Regions from separate parts of the Saccharothrix sp. 6-C genome, predicted to be linked through region 3. Evidence: riboswitches for the same ligand, from Rfam matches in the RefSeq annotation. Region 3 holds a riboswitch; each other region holds the start of a gene.
The links. A riboswitch is a leader RNA that binds a small molecule or an ion and turns the genes downstream of it on or off. The one in region 3 is predicted to bind glycine.
Positions count from the first base shown of each region.

Region 1: linked by a shared signal. The riboswitch ahead of gcvP (aminomethyl-transferring glycine dehydrogenase) and the one ahead of gcvH (glycine cleavage system protein GcvH) in region 3 are both predicted to bind glycine.
Region 2: linked by a shared signal. The riboswitch ahead of gcvT (glycine cleavage system aminomethyltransferase GcvT) and the one ahead of gcvH (glycine cleavage system protein GcvH) in region 3 are both predicted to bind glycine.

Region 1 is NZ_CP064192.1:6,319,805-6,327,362, forward strand. It holds gene gcvP (aminomethyl-transferring glycine dehydrogenase) at 1-2,854, opposite strand, end outside; glycine riboswitch at 3,010-3,100, opposite strand; gene IOD16_RS26475 (MerR family transcriptional regulator) at 3,209-3,775, opposite strand; gene IOD16_RS26480 (bifunctional nuclease family protein) at 4,338-4,811, opposite strand; gene ftsR (transcriptional regulator FtsR) at 4,955-5,620, opposite strand; gene garA (glycogen accumulation regulator GarA) at 5,635-6,096, opposite strand; gene gcvH (glycine cleavage system protein GcvH) at 6,210-6,593, opposite strand; gene IOD16_RS26500 (CDP-alcohol phosphatidyltransferase family protein) at 6,655-7,242, opposite strand; gene IOD16_RS26505 (hypothetical protein) at 7,324-7,558, opposite strand, start outside.
Region 2 is NZ_CP064192.1:6,654,834-6,662,391, forward strand. It holds gene IOD16_RS28045 (RNA polymerase sigma factor) at 1-201, shown strand, start outside; gene IOD16_RS28050 (malonic semialdehyde reductase) at 214-819, opposite strand; gene glyA (serine hydroxymethyltransferase) at 899-2,164, opposite strand; gene gcvT (glycine cleavage system aminomethyltransferase GcvT) at 2,179-3,321, opposite strand; glycine riboswitch at 3,447-3,541, opposite strand; glycine riboswitch at 3,543-3,630, opposite strand; gene IOD16_RS28065 (DUF3817 domain-containing protein) at 3,694-3,996, opposite strand; gene IOD16_RS28070 (hypothetical protein) at 4,011-4,388, opposite strand; gene IOD16_RS28075 (helix-turn-helix transcriptional regulator) at 4,493-4,981, opposite strand; gene IOD16_RS28080 (hypothetical protein) at 5,183-5,344, opposite strand; gene IOD16_RS28085 (CaiB/BaiF CoA transferase family protein) at 5,747-6,871, opposite strand; gene IOD16_RS28090 (acyl-CoA dehydrogenase family protein) at 6,871-7,558, opposite strand, start outside.
Region 3 is NZ_CP064192.1:7,438,686-7,446,243, forward strand. It holds gene IOD16_RS31845 (glutathione peroxidase) at 1-264, shown strand, start outside; gene IOD16_RS31850 (L-serine ammonia-lyase) at 312-1,676, opposite strand; gene gcvH (glycine cleavage system protein GcvH) at 1,681-2,061, opposite strand; glycine riboswitch at 2,209-2,303, opposite strand; gene ald (alanine dehydrogenase) at 2,499-3,605, shown strand; gene IOD16_RS31865 (hypothetical protein) at 3,949-4,131, shown strand; gene IOD16_RS31870 (hypothetical protein) at 4,137-4,511, shown strand; gene IOD16_RS31875 (ABC transporter ATP-binding protein) at 4,560-5,744, shown strand; gene IOD16_RS31880 (ABC transporter permease subunit) at 5,744-6,616, shown strand; gene IOD16_RS31885 (ABC transporter ATP-binding protein) at 6,711-7,558, shown strand, end outside.

The sequences.
Region 1 (7,558 bases), 1.1 Mb from region 3:
AGACCAGGTTGCGGTCGCCCTTGGCGCCGTCGATGCGACGCACCGGCGGCCAGATCTTCGGCGCCGAGGCGCCCGCCGGGAACACCGCCACCTCGCGGCTGTACGGGTGGTCCCACTCGGTCGCGATGCAGGCCGCCGTGTGCGGCGCGTTGCGCAGCGGGTTGTCGTCCGCCGGCCACTCGCCCGAGCCGACGCGGTCGATCTCGTGCCGGATCGCGATCATCGCGTCGATGAACCGGTCGATCTCGGCCAGGTCCTCGCTCTCCGTCGGCTCCACCATGAGCGTGCCCGCCACCGGGAACGACATGGTCGGCGCGTGCAGCCCGTAGTCGGCCAGCCGCTTCGCCACGTCGTCCACCGTCACACCGGTCGCCTTGGTGATCGGCCGCAGGTCGAGGATGCACTCGTGGGCCACGAAACCGCCCTCGCCGGTGTAGAGCACGGGGAAGTGCTCGTCCAACCGGCGCGCCACGTAGTTCGCCGCCGCCACCGCGGTCAACGTCGCCCGCCGCAGCCCGTCGCCGCCCATCATCCGCACGTACGCCCACGAGATCGGCAGGATCGACGCCGAACCCCACGGCGCGGCGCTGATCGGGCCGACACCGGTCGCCGGGCCGGCCGCCGGCTGGAGCGGGTGGTTCGGCAGGAACGGCGCCAGGTGCGAGCGCACGCCGATCGGCCCGACGCCCGGGCCACCGCCGCCGTGCGGGATGCAGAACGTCTTGTGCAGGTTCAGGTGCGACACGTCCGACCCGAACTTGCCGTACCGCGCCAGGCCGATCAGCGCGTTGAGGTTCGCGCCGTCCACGTACACCTGGCCGCCCGCGTCGTGCACCAGCCCGCACACCTCGCGCACGGTGTCCTCGTACACGCCGTGCGTCGACGGGTAGGTGATCATGATCGCGGCCAGCGAGTCGCGGTGCGCGTCGATCGTCGAACGCAGGTGCTCGACGTCCACGTTGCCGCGGTCGTCGCACTTGACGACCACGACCCGCATCCCGGCCATCACGGCGGAAGCGGCGTTGGTGCCGTGCGCGCTCGACGGGATCAGGCACACGTCGCGGTGCGAGTCGCCGTTGGCCAGGTGGTAGGCGCGGATCGCCAGCAGCCCCGCGAACTCGCCCTGGCTGCCCGCGTTGGGCTGCAACGACACCGCGTCGTAGCCGGTCACCTCGGCCAGCCACCGCTCCAGGTCCGCGACGATCGTCAGCAGGCCGGCGGCGTCCGACGCGGGCGCGAACGGGTGCAGGTCGGCGAACTCCGGCCACGTCACGGGCTCCATCTCGGCCGTGGCGTTGAGCTTCATCGTGCACGAGCCCAGCGGGATCATGCTGCGGTCCAGCGCCACGTCCTTGTCCGACAGCGCGCGCAGGTAGCGCAGCAGCGCGGTCTCGGAGCGGTGCGCGTGGAACACCGGGTGGGTCAGGTAGTCGCTGGTGCGGCGCAGGTCGGCGGGGATGCCGTCGGCGGTGTCGGCGTCCAGGCCGTCCACGTCGCCGACCGTCACGCCGAACGCCTGCCACACCGCGACGAGGTGCTCGCGCGTGGTGGTCTCGTCGCACGCGATCGACACCACGTCCTCGTCGACCTGCCACAGGTTCACGCCGAGGTCGCGGGCGGCGGAGACGACGGCGGCGGCGCGGCCCTCCACACGGGCGCGCACGGTGTCGAAGAACTCGCCGTGCACGACCTCGACGCCGCCCTCCAGCAGCCCGGCGGCCAGCACGGTCGCCATCCGGTGGGCGCGGGTCGCGATGGCCTTCAGCCCTTCCGGGCCGTGGTACACCGCGTACATCGACGCGATCACCGCGAGCAGCACCTGCGCGGTGCAGATGTTGCTGGTCGCCTTCTCCCGGCGGATGTGCTGCTCACGCGTCTGCAGCGCGAGGCGGTAGGCGAGCGAGCCGTCGGCGTCCACGGACACGCCGACGAGCCGGCCGGGGAGCTGCCGCTCCAAGCCCTGGCGCACGGCCATGTACCCCGCGTGCGGCCCGCCGAACCCGATCGGCACGCCGAACCTCTGCGTGGTGCCGATGACCACGTCCGCGCCGATCTCGCCCGGGGGGCGCAGCAGCGTCAACGCCAGCAGGTCGGCGGCGACGACGGCCTGCGCGCCGGCCTTGTGGATCTCCTCGACGACCGCCGCGTGGTCGCGCACCACGCCGGACGCGCCGGGGTAGGACAGCAGCACGCCGAAGAAGTCGCCGCCGAGGCCGAGGCCCTCGATGCCCTGCGACAGGTCCGCGGTGACGATCTCGATCCCCAGCGGCTCGGCACGCGTCTCGATGACGGCCAGCGTCTGCGGCAGCGTGTCGGCGTCCACCACGAACTTGGTCGACTTCGACCGTCCCGCGCGGCGGACCAGCGTCATCGCCTCGGCGGCGGCGGTGGACTCGTCCAGCATCGACGCGTTGGCCAGCGGCAGACCGGTCAGGTCGGCGACCATCGTCTGGAAGTTGAGCAGCGCTTCGAGGCGGCCCTGGGAGATCTCCGGCTGGTACGGCGTGTACGCCGTGTACCAGGCGGGGCTCTCCAGCACGTTGCGGCGGATCACCGGCGGCGTGGTGGTGCCGTAGTAGCCGAGCCCGATCATCTGCGTCATCGGGCGGTTGCGCGCGGCGAGGGCGCGCAGCTCGGCCAGCGCCTCGGTCTCGGTGGCGGGCGCGGGCAGGTCCAGCACCAGGTCGCGCTCCCGGATCGACTCGGGGACGGCGTGCTGCGCCAGTTCCTCCAGCGAGCCGACGCCGATCACGTCGAGGATGCGGGCCAGCTCGGCGGGCCGCGGGCCCACGTGCCGGTCGGCGAACGGGGTGCCGTGCTCGAGTGCGGCGAGGGGGATGCGGTCCTGCGTCATCGGTGCTGGCCTCCAGGGCTCCGGACAGACTTCTGCCGTTGCCCTCCCCCTCTGTCTTCTGCCCGGCGTCGGGCGCCTGAGAGCTTCACCCGGCTGTCGGGTTTGCACCGTCGGCGGGGTCGGTCGGTGGTGGCCGACCCGCTTTCCAGAGGCGTCTCACCCGCACGGTCCTTGCGCCTGAGAGGTTCCGGGGAGGATTTGCTCCTTCGGCGCCGAGACTGGCTCGGACTCTCCCGCACGGGATAAAGCGACTACGCGCGAAATCGTACCCGGCAGGTGGGTGAACGGCACCGCCGGCGCGACGCGGATCTCACCGCGTGGCGCCGCTCGTCACCTGCCCGCCGGCAGGCCCGGTCAGCCGATGGCCCTGGTCCGGCGGCGACGGGACAGCTCGTCGTTGGCCGGCTCCACGATCTCCGCGCCGTCCGCCCGTTCGGCGGGGAAGTCGTGGATCGTGCCGCTGATCTCCCGCATCGCGCCGGAGACGGCGATCCCGAACACCCCCTGGCCGCCCTGGAGCAGGTCGACCACCTCTTCCGGCGACGTGCACTCGTAGACGGTGGTGCCGTCGCTGAACAGCGTGATCCGGGCCAGGTCCTGCACGCCGCGGCGACGCAGGTGGTCGACCGCGACCCGGATGTTCTGCAACGAGACACCGGTGTCCAGCAGCCGCTTGACGACCTTGAGGACCAGGATGTCCTTGAACGAGTAGAGCCGTTGGCTGCCGGAGCCCTGGGCACTCCTTATCGTCGGGTTGACCAGCCCCGTGCGCGCCCAGTAGTCCAGCTGGCGGTAGGTGATGCCCGCGATCTGGCACGCGGCGGGGCCGCGGTACCCGACCAGTTCGTCCGGCAGCGAGGAGTCCGGGAACAGCTCACCCTGTTCGCCGGATCCGGCCCGGATGGGCGCTTCCTCGACCACGCCTGCCTCCCCTCGGTCCGGTCACGACGACCGGCGACCAACGTGAAGCCGCCGCGGTGTCCGAATCACACCGTGGCAATTCACCTGAGTTCGACGGTAAGACCGCCTAGGGGGCAGGTCAACGCGACGCGCGGGACGTGTCTGACCTCAACGTGAGGTTGAGGTTGAGAGAGTCGGCCGTCGTAAGCCATTCGGGTGACGTTTAGTGATCGTTTAGCCGATCAAGGTTGACGTTGTGTAACCCAGCCGCGTGACCCTCGGAGGGATCACGTGGACCCGATCCACAACGGACCGCACACGCCCGCGAGACGCCGTTCACGGCTCGGGACCGCACGGCTCGGCCCTTCACGACACCGCCCGACCCCATCGGTCCTGTCAAGCACCCGACCCGCTTGTCCCCAGCCGGGCGTGACGCCACCGAGAGGCCGATCCCCGGGTGCGCGGAGCGGACGGACGCGGTCGCAGGGGCCGGCGGGCATGCGGGACTCCGGACCCCCGGACCGCGGCCACCGATCGACCTGGAGCGGGGCCCGGACCCGGACCCGGGTGGACGGACGCTGAACTACGTGTCCGCGCCGCGGAAGTCCTCGGGCGAGACGGAGTCGAGGAACTCGCGGAACTTCTCGACCTCGTCCTCCTGCTCGTCCGGGATGATGAGGCCGGCTTCCGCCAGCACCGACTCCTCCGCGTGGATCGGCACGCCGATCCTCAGCGCCAGCGCCACCGAGTCGCTCGGCCGCGCGGACACCCGGATGTCGCCGTCGAAGACCAGCTCGGCGAAGTACGTGCCTTCTTGCAGGTCCGTGATCCGCACCTGCTCCAACTGCCGGCCGAGTGCCCCGATGACGTCCTTGAGCAGGTCGTGCGTCAACGGCCGGGCAGGACGGACACCTTGCTGCTCCAACGCGATCGCCGTGGCCTCGACCGATCCGATCCAGATCGGCAGGTACCGTTCGCCCTCGGTTTCGCGCAGCAGCAGGATCGGCTGGTTGGCGGGCAGTTCCACCCGCACGCCGACGACGCGCATTTCGCTCATCGGGTCTCGCCTCCCTCAGCGCGCTGAAATTCTGGCGTCCCCGCTACCAACGAGGATCCCCCACGTACTCTTTCGACGCTACCCGCCAAGCGGGCCCTGTGCGCAACCGCCCGCCCGCTTCCGATCACGATGCGGACACGCGTTCACCTCGGCGAAACCGGGCGTCCGACGACGTCACGCAGGCCCACCTTCACCAAGAGTGTGTGCAGCGTTACGGACAGCGCCGCCAACTCCCGCACGACCTCGTCACGTTCGCGCGGTTGGCGCCCCGCGCCGACGACCTGCTCCACCAGCCCGACCTCGCGGTCGGCCGCGGCGCGGAACGGGCGCAGGTGGCGCGCCTCCAGCCCGTGCTCGGCCATCGCCCGCACGGTGGACGCGATCTGCACCGCCTCGTGGTCGTAGAACCCGCCCGCACCCGGCCTGATCAGGCCGTGCTGCTCCAGGTCCGCCAACACGCCCGGCTCGATGCCCGCTCGCGCCAGCAGGTCTTCGCGGGTGACCCGGTGCCCGGCGGCCGGGGTGAGGTCGACCCCGCGGGTCGCCTTCTGGTCGGCCGCGTCCAACTGCTCCTTGATGACCTTCAGCGGCAGGTACCTGTCCCGTTGTGCGGACAGGACGTACCGCAGGCGGTCCACGTCGGCGGACGTGAACTGCCGGTACCCCGAGGCCGTGCGCGCCGGGCGGACCAAGCCCTCCGACTCCAGGAATCGGATCTTGGAGATGGTGACGTCGGGGAAGTCGGGCCGCAGCTGGGCCAGCACCGCCCCGATGCTCAACACCCCGCGTGGCCGCCCGGCCGCCGTCACCGGAGCCCCATCGCTCAGGCCCCCTGGCCCCCGGCGCCCGGACCGGTCAGGAACACGAGGCGGAACTTGCCGATCTGCACCTCGTCGCCGTTCGCCAGCACCGCCTGGTCGACGGGCTCGCGGTTGACGTAGGTGCCGTTGAGGCTGCCCACGTCGATGACCACGAACTCGCCGCCCTCGCGGCGGAACTCGGCGTGGCGGCGGGAGACCGTCACGTCGTCGAGGAAGATGTCGCTGTCGGGGTGCCGCCCCGCGCTGGTGGTGTCGCGGTCCAGCAGGAACCTCGACCCCGCGTTGGGGCCGCGCTTGACCACGAGCAGCGCCGATCCGGCGGGCAGTGCGTCGACACCCGCGACGGCCGGCTCCTGGGCGGGCGCCTCGGCGCCCTCGACCTCGGCGAGGAAGTCGGCCCGGAAAACGGAGGTCCGCTCCGGGGACTGCTCGGGCGGAACGCCTGGCCCGTCGTTCGTGCTCACCTGAGCTCTCCTCCTGCTGCTGGAACCGTCGAGACCGCTAGAACCTATCGTGCCCGAACCCTGGTCTGAGGAGCGGCTCCCCCACCGACCGAAGAGCCGCCGGAAGATCGACGTCACTCCGCGGCCGCCAGCTCCTGGTACGCGGCGGCGTCGAGCAGGTCGTCGACCGCGGAGGGGTCCTCCAGCCGCAGCTCCACCATCCACCCCTCGCCGTACGGGTCGGAGTTCACCAGGTCGGGCTGCTGGTCGAGCGAGTCGTTGCGGGCCACGACCTCGCCGGCGAGCGGCGCGTAGATGTCGGACACGCTCTTGGTCGACTCGACCTCACCCAGCGTCTGCCCGGCGGCGACCTGCTCGCCGAGTTCCGGGAGCTGGACGAACACGACGTCACCCAGTTGTTCCTGGGCGTAGTCGGTGATGCCCACGCGCACGGTGTCCTCACCGGTGCGCAGCACCCACTCATGTTCCTCGGTGTACTTGAGCTCCTCGGGAATCACCGCGGTGTGCTCCTTCAATGACGGTGGATCAACGCTCCGCCGGATCTTCCCACGTCGGCGTTCAGGCCGGCGCGACACCCGGCCGTCGGCGCATCGCGAGGGTGAACTGGTAGACGTACAGCACGCCCGACCACAGGTACAAGGCTCCTCCCCAGACCATGAACGCGTACGCCACCGGACGGGCGATCTGCGCGGCGGTCGAGGCGCCCTGGGCGAGCAGGAGCATGGGGAACGCGTACAGCAGGTTGAACGTGGCCGCCTTGCCGAGGTAGTTGACCTCGAACGGGCCGTAGCCGCGGGACCTGAGCACGGGCAGGCACACCCCGACCACGAGCTCGCGGCCGACCAGCACCGCCGCCACCCACCAGGGCACGATGCCGCGCACGACGAACGCGAGCAGCGTGGCGAGGATGTAGAGGCGGTCGGCGGCCGGGTCGAGCAGGGCGCCGAGCTTGCTGGCCTGGTCGAGCCAGCGGGCGATCTTGCCGTCGAGCCAGTCGGACAGGCCCGCCGCGACGAGCACGACCAGCGCCCAGCCGTCGGCGTGCGGCCCGAGCAGCAGGTACAGGAACAGGGGCACGCCGAGCAGCCGCAACACGCTCAGCGCGTTCGGGATGGTCAGCAGCCGGTCGGCTGGATCGTGCGACACGTCCGCACTGTAGATGGCCGCCCGGCGTGCACCGGTGGTCGACTCGCGGTGCGGGCCCGGCGGGCTCGCGCGCGGTCCCGCTCAGTTGTTCGACCGGGTGCGGCTCCAGCCGCGGCGTTGGAGTTCGTCACCGCTGAGCGCCTGCGGACGACCTCGGTCGTCGACGCCGACCCAGCGGGCCCGGAAACCTTCGAGCACGTAGGCGTGGCCCTTGCTCCAGACCACGCTGCACGGGGCTGTGGGCAGCGGCGCCGCGCCTGTGGCGCCGGCACGCGCCGCCCCGCGCTTCGCGGGCTCGGACTCGGTTTCCGTTCTG
Region 2 (7,558 bases), 780 kb from region 3:
GCCGGGTTGGCGGCGCTCGCGGCCCTGGACGACTCGCTGCCCAGGTACACCGCGGTGGCGGCGTACCTGCGCGAACGCGACGGCGACCTCGACACGGCGGCCCGGCTGTACGCCGAGGCGGCCCGCCGGGCGACCAACCTCGCCGAAGTCGCCCACCTGACCCGTCAGGCGGCCCGGCTCAACGGCCGCCGGTCCCGCTGACGGGCGAAGGGCTCAGACGATGCGGACGGCGTCGGCGAAGTCCAGGCGCGGGTTGCGCGGGTGGGTGCCGGTGTGGTCCGGGTGTCCGATGTTGACGATCACCAGGGGCAGCTGCCCGGTGTCGGCGAAGAACTCGCCGCGCACGCCTTCCGCGTCGAAGCCGCTCATCGGTCCCGCGGCCAGCCCGGCCGCGCGGACGCCGACGATGAAGTAGCCGACCTGGAGCAGCGCGCTGGTCTTGGCCGCCTCGGTGCGCGCCGCGTCGTCCGCGAACGCCGCCTTCGCGCCCGGGAAGTGCGGGAACGTGGTGGCCAGGTGCTCGTGGAAGTCGGTGTCGGCGGCCAGGATCGCGGTCACCGGCGCGGCGACGGTCTTGGCCCGGTTGCCCTCGGCCATGTGCGGCGCGAGGCGCGCCTTGGCGTCCTCGCCGCGGACGAACAGCACGCGCAGCGGCTGGCTGTTCATCGCCGTCGGACCCCACTTCACGAGGTCGTAGACGGCGCGGAGCTGCTCGTCGGTCACCGGCTCGTCGGTGAACGCGTTCGCCGTGCGGGCCTCGCGGAACAGCAGGTCCTGTGCGTCGCGCGGCAGTGCCAGCGCGTCGAGGGTCGCGGTCATGGTGCCTCTTTCGGTTGTCCCGTACGCGGGTTGCGCACGGGACAACCTCCAGTATTGGCGAGCTATTTCGTGTCGTCGTTCACAGGGTCGGGTACAGCGGGTGCTTCGCGGCCAGCACCTCGACCCGCGACCGCAGCTCCGCCAGGTCCGGCGAGGACCCCAGCGCCGCCGCGATCACGTCCGACACCTCGGCGAAGTCGGCCGCGCCGAACCCGCGCGTGGCCAGCGCCGGCGTGCCGATGCGCAGGCCGGAGGTCACCATCGGCGGGCGCGGGTCGTTCGGCACCGCGTTGCGGTTGACCGTGATGCCCACCTCGTGCAGCCGGTCCTCGGCCTGCTTGCCGTCCAGTTCGGACCCCACCAGGTCCACCAGCACGAGGTGCACGTCCGTGCCGCCGGTGAGCACCTTCACACCCGCCGCCGCCGCGTCGGGCTGGGACAGCCGCTCGGCGAGGATCTTCGCGCCCTCGACCGTGCGCCGCTGGCGGTCGGCGAACTCGGGCGACGCGGCGTGCTTGAACGCCACCGCCTTGCCCGCGATCACGTGCTCCAGCGGGCCGCCCTGCTGGCCGGGGAACACCGCCGAGTTGATCTTCTTCGCCAGGTCGGCCTCGTTGGTCAGGATCACGCCGCCGCGGGGGCCGCCGAGGGTCTTGTGCGTGGTCGTGGTCACCACGTGCGCGTGCGGCACGGGGCTCGGGTGCAGGCCCGCCGCCACCAGGCCGGCGAAGTGCGCCATGTCGACCATCAGGTACGCGCCCACCGAGTCGGCGATCCGGCGGAACTCGGCGAAGTCCAACTGGCGCGGGTACGCCGACCAGCCGGCCACGATCAGCTTCGGCTTGTGCTCGGTCGCCAGCCGCTCCACCTCGGCCATGTCGACCCGGCCGTCGGAGTCCGACACGTGGTAGGGCACCACGTGGTAGAGCTTGCCGGAGAAGTTGATCCGCATGCCGTGGGTGAGGTGGCCGCCGTGCGCGAGGTCGAGGCCCAGGATCGTGTCCCCCGGCTGGAGCAGGGCGAACATCGCGCACGCGTTGGCCTGCGCGCCCGAGTGCGGCTGCACGTTCGCGAAGCCCGCGCCGAACAGCGCCTTGACCCGCTCGATCGCCAGCCGCTCGATCACGTCGACGTTCTCGCAGCCGCCGTAGTAGCGGCGGCCCGGGTAGCCCTCGGCGTACTTGTTCGTCAGCACCGACCCCTGCGCCTGGAGCACCGACACCGGCGTGAAGTTCTCCGAGGCGATCATCTCCAGCGTGCTCTGCTGCCGGTGCAGCTCGGCGGCGACGGCGTCCGCGACCTCCGGGTCGAACTCCGCGAGGGAGGTGTTGAAGTGCTCGGACATGTGTGGGGTCTCCCTTACGAGGTGCGCTTGTAGAAGGGCAGTGCGACGACTTCGACCGGCTCGTGCCTGCCGCGGACGTCCACCGAGAGCCGCGTGCCCGGCTCGGTGTTGCCGACGGTGACGTACGCCATCGCCACCGAGTAGCCCAGGGTCGGCGACAACGCGCCGCTGGTCACCTCGCCGATCCGGGCGCCGGAGGCGTCCAGCACCGGGTAGCCGTGCCGCGGCGCGCGGCGCGAGGCGGTCTTCAGGCCGACCAGCACCTGCTCGGCGCCCCGCTCGGCGACGGCGGCCAGCGCCTCGCGGCCGACGAAGTCACCCGGCTTGTCCAGCTTCACCACCCGGCCCAGGTTCGCCTGGAACGGCGTGCGGTCGCGGCCCAGCTCGTTGCCGTACAGCGGCATGCCCGCCTCCAGCCGCAGCGTGTCGCGGCAGCCGAGGCCGGCGGGCTTGAGGTCGTGCGGCGCGCCCGCCTCGAGCAGGGCCTGCCAGACGTGCGCGGCGTCGTCCGGGGCGACGAACAGCTCGAAGCCGTCCTCGCCGGTGTAGCCGGTGCGGGCCAGCAGCACGGGCTTGCCGGCGACCTCGGTCGGGTACGACGCGTAGTACTTCACCGCGGCCAGGTCGGTCGGTGTGAGGCCGGCGAGGATGGCGGTGGCCTTCGGGCCCTGCACGGCGAGCAGCGCGTAGTCGGTCGAGGCGTCCGTGACGGTCGCGTCGAAGCCCTCGGCCCGCTCGACCAGGGCCGCGTGCACGACGGCGGCGTTGGAGGCGTTGGCCACGACGAGGTACTCGTCGTGGCCGGCCGACGTGCGTCCCCCGGCGGTGGGCGCGGAGGGGTCGAGGCGGTACACGATCAGGTCGTCGATCACCCCGCCGTCGGCCTCGCAGATCATCGTGTAGCGGGCGCGGCCGACGCCGATCGCGGACGCGTGGCCGACCAGGGCGTGGTCCAGCGCGGCGCCCGCCTCCGGGCCGGTGAGCAGGATCTCACCCATGTGGGTCAGGTCGAACAGGCCCGCCGACGTGCGCACCGCGTGGTGCTCGGCCAGCTCGCTGTCGTAGCGCAGCGGCATCCGCCAGCCCGCGAAGTCGGTGAACATGGCCCCCAACGCCTCGTGTTCGGCGTGCAGGGGCGTGCGGCGGCTTTCCATCAGGCGGGCCCTCCCTGGGTGCGGACATGCCGATGGGCCGACCGGTCGGGTCGACGGGCGGGCACGTCCGAGAGATTCACGAGCGAAAGGATGACACGGTCCACCGGAGACTCCTCGTCGAGTGAGCCTCCCCCTCTGCCATGAGCCTGAGAGCTTCGCCACCGGGTGAGGGCGGCTTGCACCGTGGGCGAGGCGCACCGGGTGCGCCTGCTTTCCAGAGTTGCCTTCGTCGCGCGGTACCTGGGCCTGAGAGATTCCGGGGAGGAGTTGCTCCTTCGGCGCCCCGCTCGGGGACTCTCCCGCGCGACATCGACGGCCGTGTTCAGTTGGTACCGCCAGACGCTAGGGGTGCCCGGCGGGCGGGGTCAAGCCCGGTCACAGGCTCTTCTCGGCCCGGACGCTCTCGACCACCTTGCGCTCGGCGTAGAACGACACGAACGGGATCGTGCCCGCGAGCAGCACCAGCACCGTGCCCTTGATCGACCAGCGGGACTTGAGCGCGAGGTCGACGGTGAGCACCAGGTACACCGCGTAGAGGAAGCCGTGGATGGGGCCGATGACCTGCACCATGCCCGCGTTGCCGCCCGCGTACTTGGCGATCATGCCGACCACGAGCAGCAGCAGGCCGACACCGACCACGTAAGCCATGAACCGGAACCTGGTCAACGCGCCGCTCATCGCCCTACCTTCGCTCACCGCTGGTCCCGCGCGTTGAGTTCGGCGAGCATGCGGTTGTAGGCCGCGAGCTCTTCGTCCTCGTCGTCCCGCACGGGCGCTCTGACGGGCTCAACGGTAACGACCGGCCGCGACGGCGCGGCCACCGGCTCCGGCGCGGCCTCGTCGGCGGCCTCGGCCCGGCGGCGGGCGTCCAGCCTGCGGATGCGCCACACCATGAACGCGGGGAAGAGGCCGAACAGCGGCCACTGGAACACGTAACCCAGGTTCTGGAACGTGCCGCCGGCCTGGGAGAACCGGTCCCACTGCCAGTAGGCCAGGCCGCAGCACACGACCAGCGACGCCAGGCAGACGGCCCCGATGGCCAGGCGCTGGGGGGTGATGAGGCCTCGCACGCCTCAAGAGTACTTCGCACGGGGCTGGGGCTCCCCGCACGGGAGCCCGCACCCTCCACGGTGAGGGCTCCTCGACCTCAGGAGCCCGCCCCGACTCGTCGGACCTAGGCCACGCCGTCCCGGCGTTGCCTCTGCAACCTGGCCACGCACCAGGCCGCCGCGCTACCCCGACGCAGGTGCTGGAGCACCGTCATCGGGCCGAGGCGACGACCGAGGTCGGCGGGCGAGAGCCCGGCCGCCCGGTAGTCGAGAGCGCGCTGGTCCAGCGGGCTGATGCCCGCGTCCCACCACTGCTCCGCCTCGGACAGGTCGCCCACCAGCTGCCAGTAGCTGGCGGCCGCGGCGAGCAGGGGCTCGGGCACCTCGGGCGCCCGCTTCCGCATCGCCGCCACGTACGCCGGATCCGCGGACTCGACCTTCACCAGGCCGCGGGGACCGCCATTCGCCCGCTGCACCGGGATCCCCGGCGCGGACGGCGGCGCTTCCGCGAGCCACGCGTCCTTGATCCGGTTCACCTCCTGCAGCTCGGCGTCGTCCGAGCGCTCAGCCGCCCACTGCCGCAACAGCTCGTCGACTCCGGAGTCCTCGACCATTCTGCCTCCTCATCGGTCGAAGATCAGCCAATGCGACGCACCGTATTAGCGGGTACCGACAACCGCTAGACCCTGGTTTGTCAAAAACCCTGTTACCAGGGCGTTATAGCCCTCATTCCACCCGTACGGTGCAACGTTCGAGGGCCGTGGTCACCGATCGTGACCGCATTGAGCGGAGTTCGCGGGGCTGCCGCGCGTCCCCTAGGCGAAGAGGCTGCGAACGAAGGTGATGATCGACTCGGCGCCGGACTGGAGCCACCCGACCGCGGTCCGCACCGCTTCGGCGGACTCGTTCGGCTGGGTGATCAGGAGGAACAGCACCAGCGCGACCGCCGCCAGCGTCACCACCTTCTTGACGTTCACTGATCGGTCTCCGTCCGTCCGACTGGGAGGTGCGGCCGTGCGCCGCACCGGTCGTGTCAACGGCCATGGTCCCTCATTCACCCGGATGATGACGATCGAACCCGCCGCCGTCCCTCGACCGGTCGCACGAACACCACGCAACCACGCCTGAGGGACCCCGAGCGTCACCCGAACGGACGATCAAGGGGACCAGTGGTCCCGCCGATCACCAAGGTACGGGCCACTCGCCCACCCCCTGGCACGGACACCGAGGTTCTTCAGACACTGCCACCTCTGCACAGCCCATCACCTGATTGCGCCGAAGCACGCACCGAGCGTGACAAAGGTCGATGACGGCTGCCTCTCATTTCCGTTACCCCTTCAGGTGATTTCGCGCGCCTTTTTCCTTGCTCGATCGGGTCATCACCCGATCACGCCGGACGCCCGCAGCGCGGCGATCTCGTCCTCGCCCAGCCCCAGCCCGGTCAGCACCTCGGCGGTGTGCTCGCCGACCGCGGGCGGCGGGGTCGGCGTGGCCGCGGGCGTGCGACCGAAGCGCGGCGCGGGCGCGGGCTGCGCCACCCCCGCGACCTCGACGAACGTCCCCCGCCCGGCGTTGTGCCCGTGCCCCGGCGCCTCCCCCGGCGCCAGCACCGGCGCGAGGCACGCGTCCGTGCCCTCCGCGAGCGCGGCCCACTCGTCCCTGGTCCGGGTCGCCACCGCGGCGGCGATGCGGGCCCGCAGCTCCGGCCAGTTCGCCGGGTCGTGCCGGCCGGGCAGCCCGGCGTCGGCGAGCCCCAGCACGACCAGCAGCTCGGCGTAGAACTTGTCCTCCAGGGCGCCGACGCTGACGAACCCGCCGTCGGCCGCCTCGTACACGTCGTAGAACGGCGCGCCGCCGTCCAGCAGGTTCGTCCCGCGCGCGCCCGGCCAGGCGCCCACCGACGACATCCCGTGCACGAACGTGGTCAGCAGCGCCGCGCCGTCGACCATGGCGGCGTCCACCACCTGCCCGCGCCCGGACCTCCCCCGCTCGTACAGCGCCGCCAGCACGCCCAGCGCCAGCAGCAGCCCGCCGCCGCCGAAGTCGCCGACGAGGTTGAGCGGCACGGTCGGCGGCGCGCCCGCCCGGCCGATCGGCTCCAGCGCGCCCGCCACCGCGATGTAGTTGATGTCGTGCCCGGCGCGGTCGGCCAGCGGCCCGTCCTGGCCCCAGCCGGTCATCCGGCCGTAGACCAGCCCCGGGTTGCGGGCCAGGCACTGCGCCGGGCCGATGCCCAGCCGTTCGGTCACGCCGGGCCGGAAGCCCTCGACCAGCACGTCCGACTCCGCGACCAGGCGCAGCACCAGCTCGGCGCCCTCGGGTCGGCGCACGTCCACGCCGATCGAGCGCCGCCCGCGGCCGAGCAGCGGCACCTCCGTGCCGCCGCCGACGCGGTCCACCCGGACCACCGACGCGCCGAGGTCGGCCAGCACCATGCAGCCGAACGGCGCGGGCGCGAGACCGGCCAGCTCGACGACCTTCAGCCCCTCCAGCGGCCCCGGCACTAGAGCGACCTCGCGATGATTTCCTTCATGATCTCGTTCGTCCCGCCGTAGATCTTCTGCACCCGCGCGTCCGCCCACGCGCGCGCGATCGGGTACTCGGCCATGTAGCCGTAGCCGCCGAACAGCTGCACGCACTCGTCCACCACCTGGCACAGCCGCTCGGTGGCCCACCACTTGGCCATCGCGGCGGTGGGCACGTCGAGCCGGCCCGCCAGGTGCTCCTGCACGCACTCGTCGACGAAAGCCCTGGTCACGCGGGCCTCGGTGGCGCACTCGGCGAGCTTGAACCGGGTGTTCTGGAACTTGATCAGCTCCCGGCCGAACGCGGTGCGGTCCTTGACGTAGGCCACCGTGAGGTCCACCGCCGCCTCGATGCCCGCGATCGACGCCACCGCGATGATCAGCCGTTCCTGCGGCAGCTGCTGCATCAGCTGGATGAACCCCTGGCCCTCGCCGGTGCCGAGCAGGTTCGCCGCGGGCACGCGGACGTCGTCGAAGAACAGCTCGGCGGTGTCCTGGCCGTGCATCCCGATCTTGTCCAGCACCCGGCCCCGGCGGAAGCCCGCCGCCTGGGCGGTCTCCACGACCAGCAGCGAGATGCCGGTCGCGCCCTGGCCGGGGTCGGTCTTGGCGACCACGACGACCAGGTCGGCCTGCGCGCCGTTGGTGATGAACGTCTTCGAGCCC
Region 3 (7,558 bases):
GAGGAGATCGCCACGTTCTGCTCCACCACCTACGGCGTCACGTTCCCGCTGTTCGAGAAGGTCGAGGTGAACGGCCCGTCCCGGCACCCGCTGTACACCGAGCTGACGGCGTTCGCGGACACCGACGGCGCGGCCGGCGACGTGCAGTGGAACTTCGAGAAGTTCCTGCTGGCCCCGTCCGGCGAGGTCGTCGCGAGGTTCCGGCCGCGCACCGAGCCCGAGGACGAGGCCGTCGTCAAGGCGATCGAGGCCGTCCTGCCCTGACCAGGCGGGCGTGCGAGGCGGCCGTCCACCGCCTCCCACGCCCCAGGTCAGCACTCGATGACGTTCACGGCCAGGCCGCCGCGGGCCGTCTCCTTGTACTTGACCTTCATGTCCTTGCCCGTCTCACGCATGGTCTTGATGACCTTGTCCAAGGAGACGAAGTGCGAGCCGTCGCCGCGCAACGCCATCCGCGCCGCGGTGATCGCCTTGATCGACGCCAACGCGTTGCGCTCGATGCACGGGATCTGGACCAGTCCCCCGATCGGGTCGCACGTGAGCCCCAGGTTGTGCTCCATGGCGATCTCGGCCGCGTTCTCCACCTGCTCCGGCGTGCCGCCCATGACCTCGGCCAGCCCGCCCGCCGCCATCGAGCACGCCGAGCCGACCTCGCCCTGGCACCCGACCTCGGCGCCGGAGATCGAGGCGTTCTCCTTGAACAGCACGCCGACCGCGCCCGCCGTCAGCAGGAACCGCACCACGCCGTCGTCGGACGCGCCCGGCACGAAGCGGGTGTAGTAGTGCAGCACGGCGGGCACGATGCCGGCCGCGCCGTTGGTCGGCGCGGTCACCACGCGGCCGCCGGCGGCGTTCTCCTCGTTCACCGCCAACGCGAACAGCGTCACCCAGTCCATCACCCGCAACGGGTCGGTGGCGTAGTGCTCGGCGGTCATCCGCTGCCGCATCTCGGCCGCGCGCCGCCGCACCTTCAGGCCACCGGGCAGCACGCCGGTCTGCGTGCAGCCGCGCTCGACGCACTGCTGCATCACCTCCCAGATCCCCAGCAGCCCCGAGCGCACCGACCGCTCGTCGCGCCACGACAGCTCGTTGGCCAGCATGACCTCGCTGATCGACAGGCCGGTCTCCCGGCACCGCGCCAGCAGCTCGTCACCCGTCCGGAACGGGTGCGCGACCGGTGTCTCGTCGGCCTTGATCCGGTCGGCGCCGGTGGCCGTGTCGTCCACCACGAACCCGCCGCCGACGGAGTAGTACACCGCCGAGTCGACCACGGCGGCACCCGAGTGGGCGGTGAAGCTCATGCCGTTGGGGTGCAGCGGCAACGACTTGCGCCGGTGCATCACCAGGTCGGTGTCCTCGGTGAACGCGATCTCCCGCGCGCCGGCCAGCCGCAGCCGTCCCGTGGCGCGGATCTCCGCCACCCGCCGTTCGGCCTCTTCGGGGTCGACCTCCTCCGGCCGGGAGCCCTCCAGGCCGAGCAGCACCGCTTTGGGGCTGCCGTGCCCGTGCCCGGTCGCGCCGAGCGAGCCGAACAGCTCCACGTGCACCCGGTCGACCGAGGCCGCCGAGGGCCGAAGCCGTTGCGCGAACATCATCGCCGCGCGCATCGGGCCCACCGTGTGCGAGCTCGACGGTCCGATGCCCACGGAGAACAGGTCGAACACGCTGATCGCCATGACGTCAGTCCCCGGTCAGTTCCGCGTACTTCACCGCGGTCAGCAGCCCGGACGCGTCGGTCACGGCCACCTTGAACAGCCAACCGGCCCCGTACGGGTCGTTGTTGATCAACGAGGGGTCGCGCACGGCAGTCGGGTTGACCTCCACCACCTCGCCGCTGACCGGCGCGTACAGGTCGCTGACCGACTTGGTCGACTCCAGCTCGCCGCACACCTGGCCGGACGTCACCACGGCGCCCACCTCGGGCAGCTCCACGAACACGATGTCACCCAACGAGTCCGCCGCGTACGACGTGATGCCGACCGCCACGGGCTCTTGGGTACCCGGCGCCCAGTCCACCCACTCGTGTTCTGGCGTGTACAGCAGGTTGTCCGGATAAGTCACGACAGCGCTCCCTCACGGCAAGGTCCACCAGAGCCCCACTCTGTCCTGGGACCTGAGAGCTTCGCCGGGGTGTCGCGACGGCTGACCGTCGGTCCGACCCGGCTTGCACCGTGGGTGCGCGCGGTTGGGCGCGCTTTCCAGAGTCGCCTCACCCGAGCGGTTCTCGCTGCCTGAGAGTGTGCGGGGTACTTGCTCCTTCGGCGCCCCGGCACGTTCACCGAGGTCTCTCCCGCGCGGGTTCCGGCGCTCCTGGCGCGCCGCGGCCGATGTTCAGTTGGTTGGCCCGCACGCTAGGTGCCGGGCCCGACGGGTGTCAACGCGCCACCGGGCTTGTTCGATCAGCACAACGCCGAACCGGCCCGTTGGTGCCGGCGGCACGATGACACCGAATACCCGTTACCGGACCTTTGGTGTAACAACGGCCGAAGGAGCCCACCGTGCGGATCGCCGTCCCCCGTGAGATCAAGAACCACGAGTACCGCGTCGCGCTGACCCCGGCGGGCGCCCACGAGCTGACCCAGCGCGGCCACGACGTGGTGGTCGAGGCCGGCGCGGGCCTCGGTTCGGCCATCACCGACGAGGAGTACCTGGCCGCGGGCGCGAAGGTGCTGCCCGGCGCGGACGACGTGTGGGCCGAGGGCGACCTGGTGCTCAAGGTCAAGGAGCCGATCGCCGAGGAGTACCCGCGGCTGCGCAAGGGCCAGGTCCTGTTCACGTACCTGCACCTGGCCGCCGACCGGCCGCTGACGCAGGCGTTGCTGGACTCCGGCACCACCGCCGTCGCCTACGAGACCGTGCAGACGCCGAACGGCGCCCTGCCGCTGCTGGCGCCGATGTCCGAGGTGGCGGGCAGGCTCGCGCCGCAGGTGGGCGCGTACTCGCTGATGAAGCCGTCCGGCGGGCGCGGCGTGCTGCCCGGCGGCGTGCCGGGCGTGCACCCGGCGCGGGTGGTCGTGATCGGCGGCGGCGTGGCGGGCCTCAACGCGGCGGCGATCGCCGTCGGCATGGGCGCGGACGTGCAGGTCCTGGACACCAGCGTGGACCGGCTGCGCCACATCGACGCGCTCTACCAGGGCCGCCTGCGCACCGTGACGTCCAACCGGTACGCGGTCGAGGAGGCCGTCCGCGAGGCGGACCTGGTCATCGGCGCGGTGCTGGTGCCCGGCGCGAAGGCGCCGAAGCTCGTCGGCAACGACCTGGTGGCCGACATGAAGCCCGGCTCGGTCCTCGTGGACATCGCGATCGACCAGGGCGGCTGCTTCGCCGACTCGCGGCCGACCACGCACGCCGACCCGACCTACCAGGTGCACGACACCGTCTTCTACTGCGTGGCGAACATGCCCGGCGCCGTGCCGCGCACGTCGACCTACGCGCTGACCAACGTGACGCTGCCGTACGCCGTGGCGCTGGCCGACCTGGGCTGGGAGGCCGCGCTGCGGGCGGACGCGTCGCTGGCGCTCGGCCTGAACGCGCACGAGGGCCTGCTGACGAACCTGCCGGTCGCGCAGGCGCACGGGATGACCCACACGCCGGTCGACCTCTGACACCCCGCTACCGCGAAGGGCCCCGCTCACGTGCTGTGAGCGGGGCCCTTCGGTGAGAAAGACGGCCCGCTCAACCAGCCTGGGGGTCACTGGGAGCGGGCCGCGTGACCAATCTTAGCCGGGAACAGGGGTCCCTGCCCAGCGACCCCACCGATCCGGCGCACATTTCGCCCGGCGGTGGCGACACGCTGTGTGCGCGCTCAAGCAATCGAGTGAACTTGGGTGATAACGGGTAAGTCACGACGCCCTCGCGACCGATGCACAGGGCGGGAACCCCGCAGCTACGGAGCGGGGTCGTCCGCTCGCGCGGCGCTCCGCCGCGCCACCTCCGATCGGAGCGCAGATGGCTGAACCCGAGGGCTGGATCGACTGCCACGACCCGTTCGGGCGGGACCGGTCGATGACCGTGCTCGTCGAGGACGACCGAGTTCTGCTGGTCGCACCGCCCGGCGAGTCCGCTGTGATGTCGGTCACGCAGACGCGCAGGCTGCACCGCTTGCTCGACCAAGTCGCCGACAGGATGTGACCGGCGTGGACGAAGTGCTGCGGGCCGCCGTGCTGCGCCGGCTGGCGCTGCTGGACCAGGTCGCCGAGAGCGGCGCGGCGGACGCCCTGGTGCCGCTCGCGCGGTCCGAGATCCACCGCCTGGCCGACGGCTGGCGGCTGCTGTTGACCGTGCACCAACCCGATCCCGACGGCCGCTGCGGCGCGTGCCCCGGCATCCTGCGGCACAAGAAGTGGCCGTGCCAGGTGTGGACGATGGCCCACCAGCACCTCATCGGCGACGGTCTGCCGCACCGCGAACGCCGCCGCCCGTTGCGCACGTTGCGCCATTCGAAGGACGTCGAGACGACGACCGAGATACCGAGGGTCGCCTCGAAACCACGCCACGCCCTCCCCGAGTGACCCTCCTAGGGCAGGATGACGCCCGGTAGGAGTACTCGGGAGGGACGCGTGCACGACGGCACTGGCCGCATCGTGGTGCAGAACTTGACCAAGCAGTTCGGTCCGGTCGCAGCGGTGCAGAACCTCAGCTTCACAGTGGAACCCGGTTCGGTGACCGGCTTCCTCGGTCCCAACGGGGCCGGCAAGACGACGACGTTGCGCATGCTGCTCGGCCTGGTGACCCCGACCGCGGGCACCGGGCTGATCAACGGCAGGCCGTTCGCCCAGCTCGGCAACCCGGCCCGGGTGGTCGGCGCGGTGCTGGAGGCGCAGGGCTTCCACCCCAAGCGCACCGCGCGCAACCACCTGCGCGTCTACGCGGCCGCGATCGGGGTGCCCGACTCGCGCGCCGACCAGGTGCTCCAGCTGGTCGGGCTCGGCGCGGCGGCCGACCGCAACGCGGGCGGGTTCTCGCTCGGCATGAAGCAGCGGCTGGCCCTGGCCACCGCCCTGCTCGGCGACCCGCAGATCCTGGTGCTCGACGAGCCGGCCAACGGGCTGGACCCGGAGGGCATCGCGTGGCTGCGGACGTTCCTCCAGTCCTACGCGCGCAGCGGGCGGACCGTGCTGATCTCCAGCCACCTGCTGGCGGAGGTCGAGCAGACCGTCGACCAAGTGGTGATCGTCAGCCGCGGCCAGACCATGTACCAGGGGTCGCTCGACCAGCTGCGCGGCCGGCAGCAGGGTCGCGTGCTCGTGCAGCCGTCGGACACCGGCGCGCTGGTCGCGGCGCTGCGCGAGGACGGGGTCGCCGCGATCGAGCAGCTGCCGGACGGCCGCATCGCGGTCACCGGCGTGGCGGCCAAGCAGGTCGCCGACACGGCGTTGAAGGCGGGTGTGTCGGTGTACGGCATCCAGGAGGAGAAGGCCGACCTGGAACGGCTGTTCTTCCAGCTCACCAGCGGCCAGTACGCGGCGCCGGGCCAGTACGCCCAGCCCGTCGCCTACCAGCAGCAGCCGCCGCCCGGCTACCAGCAGCAGTACCAGGCGCCACCCCAGGGCTACCAGCAGCAGCCGGGCTACCAGCAGCCGTACCAGCAGCAACCCGGCTACCAGCAGCCCCCGCAGGACTACCAGCACTACCAACCGCCCGCACCGGGCCACGAGACGCCACCGCCGGGCTCCCAGCAGCCGGCGCAGGACAACCCCTACGGTCGGCAGTCCGGCCAGGACGGCCTCGGGGGCGGTGCGTGATGGGCAACCTGATCAAGTCCGAGTTCCGCAAGACCACCACCACGGGCCTGTGGTGGGGCCTGATGATCCCGACCGTGCTGCTCGCGTTCGGCTGGGCGCTCGGCACCGGGGCCATCTTCAAGACCGTGTCGGACTACATGGGCAGCTCCGACGCCGAGCAACTGGCCACGCTGCTCAACGTGGACCCGTCGCAGTGGCAGATGTCGGTGTTCGGGATCGCCCGCAGCATCAACGTGGCCACGATCTTCCCGATGATCTTCGGCGGCCTGGCGATCGCGAACGAGATCAACCGCAAGACGATCACCACCACGTTCCTGACCGCGCCCAACCGGGTCTCCGCGCTGGCCGCGAAGATGGTCGTCTACATCCTGTGGGGCGCGATCTACGGCATCGCGATCGTGGCGTCGGTGAGCATCGGCATCGCCCTGACCTCGAACGCGAGCTCGCTGCCGGACGCCGGCGGGTGGCTGGCGCTGGCCGGCGTCGGCGTCCTGTCGTCGATCCTGATGACGATGTTCGGCGTGGGCGTCGGCGCGCTGATGACCAGCGTCGTCGGCACCACCGTGGTGCTGCTGCTCTACATGCTGATCGTGGAGAACGGCATCCAGCTCGTGCTGGCGTCGCAGGGCCTGCCGGAGATCATCGGCTTCCTGCCCAACGGGGCGGTCAACGGCCTGACCGGCTCGGTGGCGTCCTCGCTGTTCCTGGCGAACGCCGGGGTCGTGCCGGAGGACCTGGTGGAGGGGCTGCGCGCGTTCGCCGGCGCGCTCGGCGCGTTCGACTGGTGGTTGAGCGGTTTGATCTTCCTCGTCTGGACGGCGTTGTTCTTCCTCGGCGGCTGGGCAGCTACTCAGCGCAAGGACATCACCTGATCGCGTGATCTTGATCGGCTGATGGAGGCCGCCCCGAAGGTTCGGGGCGGCCTTCGTCACATCCTGAAGGCCGACAGTGTCGGTGGTCCGACCTATGTTGGAAGTCGTGACTTCTCCCGACGGCTGGATCCGCAGACTCGCCAGGGCGTGCTGGCAGCACCGTGCGCTCGTGGTGCTGTCGGTGCTCGCCGCCGTCGTCGGCGTCGGGTTGCAGGCCGTCGGCCCGTTGCTGATCAAGGTCGCGGTCGACGACGCGATGGCAGGCCGCACGGACCGCCTGACCTGGCTCGCGATCGTCCTGGCCGGTCTGGAGCTGCTGACCTTCGGCACCGCGTTCGTGCGCCGGTACCTCGGCGGCCGGCTGGCCGTCGACGTGCAGCACGACCTGCGCCAGGCGGTGTTCGGCGCGGTGCAGCGGCTGGACGGGCCGAAGCAGGACGCGTTGCGCACGGGCCAGGTGGTGTCCCGCTCGATCACCGATCTCCAGCTGGTCAACAGCCTGCTGTCGATGACGCCGCTGGCGCTGGGCACGGTGGTGTTCGCGGTGGCGGCCGTCGTGGCGATGGTCTGGCTGTCGCCGCTGCTCACCGTGATCGCGCTGGTGATCATCCCCGCGGTCGGGGTGGTCGCGGCGCGCAGCAGGCTCACCCTCTTCCCGGCCACCTGGTCGGCGCAGCAGCGCGCGGCCGACGTGGCGCAGCACGTCGAGGAGACCGTCACCGGCGTGCGCGTGGTGAAGGGGTTCGGCCAGGAGGCCCGCGAGGTCTCCCGGCTGGAGTCCCGCGCCGGGCTCCTGTTCGCCGAGCGGATGCGCGCGGCCCGCCTGACCGCCCGCCCGTCCGCGACGTTGAACTCCCTGCCCTACCTCGGCCAGGTGGCGGTGCTGGCGCTCGGCGGCTGGATGGCGCTGCGCGGCGAGGTCACCCTCGGCACGTTCCTGGC